One region of the Aerococcus sp. Group 2 genome, then DNA from elsewhere that is predicted to be linked to it. Evidence: predicted binding sites of a transcription regulator. Region 1 holds the regulator's gene; the other holds the start of a gene.

Region 1 (4,399 bases):
ATCAAGAAAAGATGCATTTACTTGAGACTTTTGGGGTAGACCGGGTTTACTTAGTTGATTATACCAGTGCCTTTTCTAATCAAAGTCCCAAAGCTTTCGTTGATAATTATCTGGTTGGCTTAAATGCTAAGGTAGTTGTTGCGGGCTTTGATTATACCTATGGTGCTAAAGCCATAGCCAATATGAAAAACTTGCCAGACTATGCTGAAGATCGCTTTAAAATTATTGAGGTCCCCGTATTGAATGAAAATAATAATAAAATTGCTTCCAAACAGATTCGCAAGGAGCTGACTGAGGGATCACTGGAAGAAGCGAACCAGGCTCTGGGCTATCCTTATTTCTTCCGTGGTTTAGTCATAAACGGCTTTAAACGAGGCCGTACTCTAGGCTTTCCAACGGCTAATATCTATACCCAGGCCAGTACTTTAATTCCCAAAGTGGGTGTTTATTTGGTTCAATGTCAAATCAACCATCAGCTATTCTGGGGGATGGCTTCCATTGGATATAATGTCACTTTTGGTGATGATAATGACAAGACCATTGAAATTAACTTGTTTGATTTTGAGTCAGAAATTTATGGAGAAGAAATGCTGGTATTTTGGTACGAATATTTACGGGGTGAAAAGAAATTCTCTAGTGTAGAGGCTATGGTGGAACAGTTGAATCAAGATAAAAGTGACTGTCTGAGTCGTCTACAAAAATATGAAAATTATCAAAATTAAATTCTCTAAAAGTTGGTGTCAATTTTGCCAACTTTTTTTATTTTGTCATTTTTTGTATGAGGCTAGAGACCGATCCAAGGTAAAGGTTGAGTCGCTAGTAAGTCATCACTGCCAGCTGTTATTACTGAGTAAGGGCTATCTTTTAACTTTATCTATAAAATCGTTTTGCTAAAGGTCAAAATAGGAATCGGAATGACTAGGAAATTCTTTGAAAAACAGTTTGACTTTTATTGACATATGCACTTAACCATGTTAGTATATAGATATGTTAGCAGAAGGAGCTGTCAAGTGCTAAAAGAGGTGATAAGATGTTAAGTAAAAGACAAATTATTGTTTTAAAAGCGATTATTGACGCCTATAGTCAAAGTGAAGAACCGATTGGCTCTAAATCGATTCTAAAACTGACTGGCCTTGAGGCAAGTTCTGCAACTATTAGAAATGATATGGCAAAACTTGAAAAACTTGATTTGATTAAAAAGATGCACTCGTCTTCCGGAAGAGTGCCCACTGAAGCCGGCTATCGTTTCTACATTAATTATATTCTTCCCAAGAACGGTGGAATTATCGATAGTGGATTAAGTGAAGCGGAAAATGAAAAGGTGAGTGAAATATTTCAATCACCTTACTTGGCTTTAGATGAAATTGTCAATCGCTCAACTGAACTTTTAGCTGAGCTAACTAACTATGTAGCGATTTCATTAGGACCTGACGCTTACCATTACCACTTAGCTGGCTTTCGCTTTGTACCGGTAACTAGCCGGCAAGTGATGCTTGTCTTAGTGACAGAAGAAGGGACAGTGGAAACGCAAATCTATCGTTTGCCAGACAGTGTATCTATGGAAGCTTTAGAGGATATGGCAAATATTATTAACCGTGATTTAATTGGTTTAAGTCTTCCTAGCGTTCTTGTACGCCTTAAAAGTAACTATATGTCCTATTTTGATGAATCAATTCGACGTTTACTTTATGAAGGAAGTATAATCGAAGATTTACTTAAAAAAATGGATGCCTCACGCGTCTTTGTTAAAGGTAAGGCAAATCTTTATAACCATCTCTATCAAAGTGATGCTTATCAACAGGTAGAGAATTTAAATCGTCTATTTGCTAATCCTAACTTATTAGATACACTCATTGATCCGGGTGATCAAGGGATTCAAGTGAAGGTAGGTAAGGACATGCAGGCTGATGGCCTCAATCATTTATCTATTATGGCTACCAATTTTGTTGGTGGTAATAATGATCAACAAACGATTTCTGTGGCTATTCTCGGCCCAGAAAATATGTCTTACCTGCGTATGGCTCAACTATTTCAAGGTGTGAGACTACAGCTCAATCACTATATCGATTCATATTATAAAAATGATAAAGAGGAGGGGTAAACAGATGAGCAAAGTTCATGATAAGAACAATCAGGATGTTGACCCAGAAAATATACATGAAGATGAAAAGTCAGTCCAGGATAAAAACAAGGCTCAAGATTTGAAACAAAATCAAAATATTAAAGCCGATAAGGATAATGAGTCAGAAAACCTGGCTGATGATGAGAAAAATAAAACCGCAGATGAAGATCAAGAAGTCCATGAGAATGATAAAGAGAGTGAACTTCAAAGTATAAAGAAAGAACTTGAAGAAAAAAATGATCAAATTCTTCGCTTATCTGCAGAAATTAAGAATATTCAAAGAAGAAATAATAAGGAAAGACAAGATGCTGCTAAGTACCGTTCCCAACATTTAGCTGAAAAACTCTTAGGTGCAGTTGATAACTTAGAACGGGCCTTGACTATTGAAGCAGATGATGAAGCGAGTCGCAGTATGAAACGCGGCATTGAAATGGTATTGGAAAGTATTCAAAGTGCCTTTAATGATGAAGAAATAAAAACGATTGATCCTAAAGGCGAAAAATTCGATCCTAACTTCCACCAATCTGTTTCATCTGTTCCTGCCAATGATGGTCAAGAATCAGATACTATAGTTGAAGTCTATCAAAAAGGCTATGTCATTAAAGACCGTGTCTTAAGACCAGCTATGGTAGTCGTTGCACAATAATAAAAAAGGAGATAATAAATAATGAGTAAAATTATAGGAATTGACTTAGGAACTACAAACTCTGCCGTTTCAGTATTAGAAGGTGGAGAACCAGTAATTATTACTAACCCAGAAGGCAATCGTACTTCACCCTCTGTAGTAGCTTTTAAAGATGGCGAAATTCAAGTAGGAGAAGTCGCTAAACGCCAAATGGTGACAAACCCAAATACAGTTGCTTCGATTAAACGTCATATGGGGGAATCCGGTTACAAGGTTCATGTCAATGATAAAGATTACACCCCAGAAGAAATTTCTGCTATGATCTTACAATACCTAAAAGGCTACGCTGAAGATTACTTAGGAGAAAGTGTAAGTAAAGCTGTTATTACTGTTCCAGCTTACTTTAATGACGCCCAACGTCAAGCAACCAAAGATGCTGGTAAAATTGCCGGCTTAGAAGTTGAACGTATTGTTAACGAACCTACTGCAGCTGCTTTAGCTTATGGTTTAGACAAAGATGATAAAGACGAACAAATCCTAGTCTTTGACCTAGGTGGCGGGACCTTTGACGTTTCTGTCTTAGAACTCGGTGATGGAGTCTTTGAAGTTTTATCTACTGCCGGTGATAATAAATTAGGTGGGGATGACTTTGACCAACGCATTGTGGATTACTTAGTTGAAGAATTTAAGAAGGATAATGGGATTGATCTTTCCAATGACAAAATGGCTATGCAACGTCTAAAAGATGCTGCAGAAAAAGCGAAAAAGGATTTATCCGGAGTTACCTCTACACAAATCAGCCTACCATTCATCTCTGCTGGGGAAAGTGGCCCATTACACTTAGAATTAACCTTAACTCGGGCAAAATTCAACGAACTTACTGATGACTTAGTTGACCGGACCACTAAACCCGTTCAACAAGCTTTAGCTGATGCTGATTTATCCAAGTCAGATATTGACCAAGTGATTTTAGTTGGTGGTTCTACTCGTATTCCTGCAGTGGTTGACCATGTTAAAGAATTAACTGGCCAAGACCCACACCGTGGTGTTAACCCTGATGAAGTGGTTGCTATGGGTGCTGCTATTCAAGGTGGTGTGATTACTGGTGACGTTAAAGACGTTGTCTTACTCGACGTTACGCCACTATCCTTAGGTATTGAAACCATGGGTGGAGTCTTCACCAAATTAATTGATCGGAACACGACTATCCCAACCTCTAAATCCCAAGTCTTTTCAACGGCTGCAGATAACCAACCCGCTGTAGATATCCACGTCTTACAAGGTGAACGTCCTATGGCTGCTGACAATAAGACTTTAGGTCGTTTCCAATTAACTGATATTAATCCAGCTCCTCGTGGTGTCCCTCAAATTGAAGTAAAATTTGATATTGACAAAAACGGGATCGTTAATGTTTCAGCCACAGATAAAGGCACCGGTAAGGAACAAGCGATTACCATTCAATCCAATTCTGGTTTAACCGATGAAGAAATTGACCGCATGATGAAAGATGCTGAAGCTAACGCTGAAGAAGATAACAAGCGTAAAGAAGAAGCAGAATTGAAGAATGAAGTTGAACAAATCATCCATCAAACTGAAAAAACTACTAAGGATGTTGAAGGTAAAGCGGATCAAGCAGATATTGATAAAGCCAA
Region 2 (4,399 bases), on a different contig from region 1:
AAGCTCTGACTGAGGAAAATCTCCTTAATCTGAGCTTACTTTTTTGTGAAAAAGCGCTTGGGAAATTCCCAAGCGCTTTTCAATCTTTATCCTATTCAGTTTTTGGATTAATACATACCTGGTGCGCCTGCTCCTGCAGCTGCATCATTTCCTGCATTTTCTTCTGGATGGTCAGCAACAACTGCTTCAGTAGTTAAAATTAAACCAGCTACTGAGCCTGCATTTTGTAAAGCAGAACGTGACACCTTGGTTGGGTCAACCACACCATCAGAAATCATGTCTACCCATTCACCACTAGCAGCGTTGTAACCAACACCTTGGTCTTTATCGTGAATGTGTTCTACAATGACAGAACCTTCTAGACCAGCATTTTCAGCGATTTGACGTAGTGGGGTTTCGAGGGCACGAACCACAATATCTGCACCAGTTTGTTCGTCACCTTCTAAGGAGTCAACGACTTCTTTCACCTTGTCTTGGATATTCATGAAGGCAGTACCACCACCAGCTACGATACCTTCTTCAACCGCAGCACGAGTAGCGTTTAAAGCGTCTTCGATACGTAATTTACGTTCTTTTTGTTCAGATTCGGTCGCTGCACCCACGCGAACAACGGCAACCCCGCCAGCTAATTTAGCAAGACGTTCTTGTAATTTTTCACGGTCATAGTCAGAAGTAGTTTCTTCAATTTGTTTTCTGATATGAGCCACACGTTGTTCCAATTGTTCCTTGTTACCCTTACCTTCAACAATGGTGGTATCGTCTTTAGTAATGGTTACGCGGGCAGCTTGACCTAATTGATCAATGCTGGTGTCTTTCAATTCAAGACCTAAGTCTTCAGTAATGACTGTACCACCGGTAAGAACAGCTAAGTCTTCTAATTGTTCTTTACGACGGTCACCAAAGCCAGGCGCTTTCACAGCAACGACATTGAATGTCCCACGAATCTTGTTCAAGACTAAAGTAGGAAGTGCTTCACCTTCAACATCGTCAGCCACTAATAATAGGGATTTACCTTGTTGTACGATTTGTTCTAATAATGGAAGGATATCTTGAATATTAGAAATCTTCTTATCAGTGAGAAGGATGTAAGGATCATCGAGAACAGCTTCCATCTTATCATTGTCGGTTACAAAGTATTGGGATAAGTAACCGCGGTCAAATTGCATCCCTTCAACAACATCTAAGGCAGTGTCCATGGATTGTGATTCTTCAATGGTAATAACACCATCTTGGCCTACTTTTTCCATAGCGTCAGCAATTAATTGACCTACTTCTTGGTCGCCGGAAGAAATTGCCGCAACGTTAGCAATGGATTCTTTAGCATTCACTGGAACAGAAATTTCTTTCAAGGCTTCTACTGCCTTGCGGATAGCTTGATCCATCCCACGACGAATGCCCACAGGATTTGCCCCTGCTGTCACGTTTTTGAAACCTTCATGGACGAGGGCTTGAGTTAGGATGGTAGCGGTAGTTGTCCCGTCACCAGCAACATCATTGGTCTTAGAAGCGACTTCAGAAACTAATTTAGCTCCCATATTTTCAAAGTGATCTTCTAATTCAATGTCTTTAGCAATGGTCACCCCGTCATTGGTGATTAATGGAGACCCGTAGCTACGTTCTAGGACAACGTTACGTCCCTTAGGTCCTAAGGTCACTTTCACGGTATTAGCTAATTTATCAATACCTTCTACTAAAGATTGTCTTGCATCACTTGAATATTTAATATCTTTGGCCATTCTATCTATCTCCTATTCTAAATCTAAGCATGATCGAGAATTCAATGTTTTTTGTTGATTGTCGAAGTTCAGTCAATGATTATTCAACTACAGCAGTTAAATCTTTTTCTTTAATGATGAGGTAATCTTCCCCTTCATAGCGGATTTCGCTTACTGCATATTTTTCAAAAATAACTTGGTCGCCCACTTTAACTTGAGGGGTGTAGTCATCAGTAGCATCAGCAACGGCTACCACTTGACCTACTTGAGGTTTTTCTTTAGCAGCAGATGGTAAAACGATGCCAGAAGCGGTTTTTTCTTCCTCTTCTTGGACTTGAATAATCACACGTTCATTTAACGGCTTTAACATTTAAAATATCCCTCCAAATTTCACATACTAATTAATAACACTTTTAACGATTTGTTAGCACTCATCATCTCCGACTGCTAACTTACAATGTTTATAGTAAAACATTTCCAGATATAAATCAAGTAATTCGTTGACTTTTTTTGACCTTTTTTCTTTTTATCACTTTAAAAGTATAAAATATCATTTAAAAAGTATATTATGCTTGAAACCAGAAAATATAACGCTAGATTAAACTCTTTATTCTTTGATTTTTACTATTGATGACAAGAAAAAAGCCCTCACTTGAAGAGAGCTTTACTAAGCGACTGGCATAAGTTAGACCTGATCATTCTGTCAGGTTTCTGCTAACTTCTGCTAGTTCTACTAATTTTTCTTTTTATTGTTGCCATTTCGATTACCAATATAGTAAATCAAGGTTTGCAGCTCATTGGCTAAATCGACGTTTTGGACATGAATATCTTCAGGAACATCTAAAACCACCGGCGTAAAGTTCAAGATGCCTTGAATACCGGCTTCACCTAATTCACTCACGGTATCTTGGGCGACCTTTTCCGGAACGGTCATAATAGCAATCAGAATTTCCATTTCTTGAATCCGTTCCTTTAATTCACTCATGGGGTAAACCGGTACCCCACTATGGACGGTTCCTACAATCTCAGGATTAATATCAAAGGCCGCCCCAATCCGGATATTATTGGTCCGTTTAAAGTTATAATTTAATAAGGCGTTCCCTAAATTACCGACCCCGATCAAAGCCACTGTGGTGAGGCGGTCTTGGTAGAGTTGGCGACTAAAGAAGTCCAATAGAGCTTCAACATCATAGCCATAACCACGCTTCCCTAGGGCACCAAAATGTGAGAAATCCCGACGAATAGTGGCGCTGTCCACTTTGATCGCCTCACTGAGTTCACTGGAAGAAATCCGTGTCTTACCCATATTCTTAAAATTATGCAAGTAACGGTAATAAAGCGGTAACCGCCTAGCCGTTGCACGTGGAATTTCCTTCATGTTTCCACTCCTTTTCACAAGATATCAAATACATTTTATCACCTAAATCATAAAATGGAAAGAACTTTGTGAAAAATCACATAAATCTTTTTGGCTAATTTTCATTAATTTTAAAACTTTGTGAATAATTCCGCCCCTTTCTAAGGGAAAGTTCACAAAGCCAAAAAATATCTATCGATAAAATATGATACACTAGTGAAGACAATAATAAACGATTTAGGAGGAAAGGATCCAATGATTGTATTACAAGGATCAAAACTCATGCGACGTTTTGGCTCCGATATTCTTTTCCAAGATGTCCAAATGACCATCCAAGATAATAGTCGTACTGCCCTAGTCGGTAGAAACGGTACCGGCAAATCCACCCTACTCAAAATGTTGGCAGGGATTGAAGAGCCTGACCAAGGGCAAGTCACTCGGGCTAAGGGCAAGACCATTGCCTACATGGACCAACATGCCGCCATTGAAAACAGTCAACGGACAATTTATGAAGAAATGCGGTCGGTTTTTAAAGAATCCATCGCCCTCATCCACCATGCCGAGCAAGCCGCTCAAGACTTGGCCGATGCCCAGGATGAAGCAAGCTACCAAGAGGCCCTCAAACGCTATGATCAATTACAAGAAGAAGTCAACCAAAGCAATGCTTACGGTTATGATTCCGAGATTCGCATGGTCCTCCACGGCTTTCAATTTCCCGAATCAGATTACGACAAACCTATCAATCAATTATCTGGTGGTCAACGAACGCGACTAGCCCTGGCCAAGGTCCTCCTTGAAAAGCGCGATATTCTCATCCTCGACGAACCCACCAACCACTTAGACATTGAAACCCTAACCTGGCTAGAAAATTACCTACCTTCCTATCCTGGAGCCCTTTTGATCGTCAGCCACGACCGTTATTTCTTAGACCATGTCACCAATGAAACCTATGAAATGACTGGACACAGTATGGAATATTATAAGGGGAATTATTCCTTCTACCTCAAAGAAAAGGCTGTTCGCCTAGAAAGCTGGCAAAAGGCCTATGATAAACAACAAAAGAAAATCGCCAAGTTAGAAGACTATGTGGCTCGTAACCTGGTCCGGGCTTCAACCACCAAGATGGCCCAGAGTCGGCGTAAGCAACTCGAAAAGATGCCCAAAATCGAAAAGCCTAAGCAAGACGAAAAAAGTCCCCACATTCAATTTCTAACCGACAAGTCTAGTGGCAATGTGGTCCTTACTGCCGACCACTTAGGCATTGGTTACGATGATCACTTACTTTCCTATCCGATTGAACTGGATGTTAGAAAGCAACAAGCTATCG

What was found. Region 1 encodes HrcA, which represses chaperone genes, less so after heat shock. Its sites were predicted from a motif close to TTAGCACTCNNNNNNNNNGAGTGCTAA; they were not measured.
Region 2: the regulator HrcA is predicted to act here: its motif matches at 2,140-2,166, upstream of JFU01_RS03910 (co-chaperone GroES).

The regions. Positions count from the first base shown of each region.
Region 1 covers NZ_CAJHPA010000001.1:326,343-330,741, reverse strand. The annotation lists gene ribF (riboflavin biosynthesis protein RibF) at 1-722, shown strand, start outside; gene hrcA (heat-inducible transcriptional repressor HrcA) at 1,031-2,101, shown strand; gene grpE (nucleotide exchange factor GrpE) at 2,106-2,768, shown strand; gene dnaK (molecular chaperone DnaK) at 2,790-4,399, shown strand, end outside.
Region 2 covers NZ_CAJHPA010000002.1:345,536-349,934, forward strand. The annotation lists gene groL (chaperonin GroEL) at 108-1,736, opposite strand; gene JFU01_RS03910 (co-chaperone GroES) at 1,816-2,085, opposite strand; gene JFU01_RS03915 (redox-sensing transcriptional repressor Rex) at 2,449-3,093, opposite strand; gene JFU01_RS03920 (ABC-F family ATP-binding cassette domain-containing protein) at 3,328-4,399, shown strand, end outside.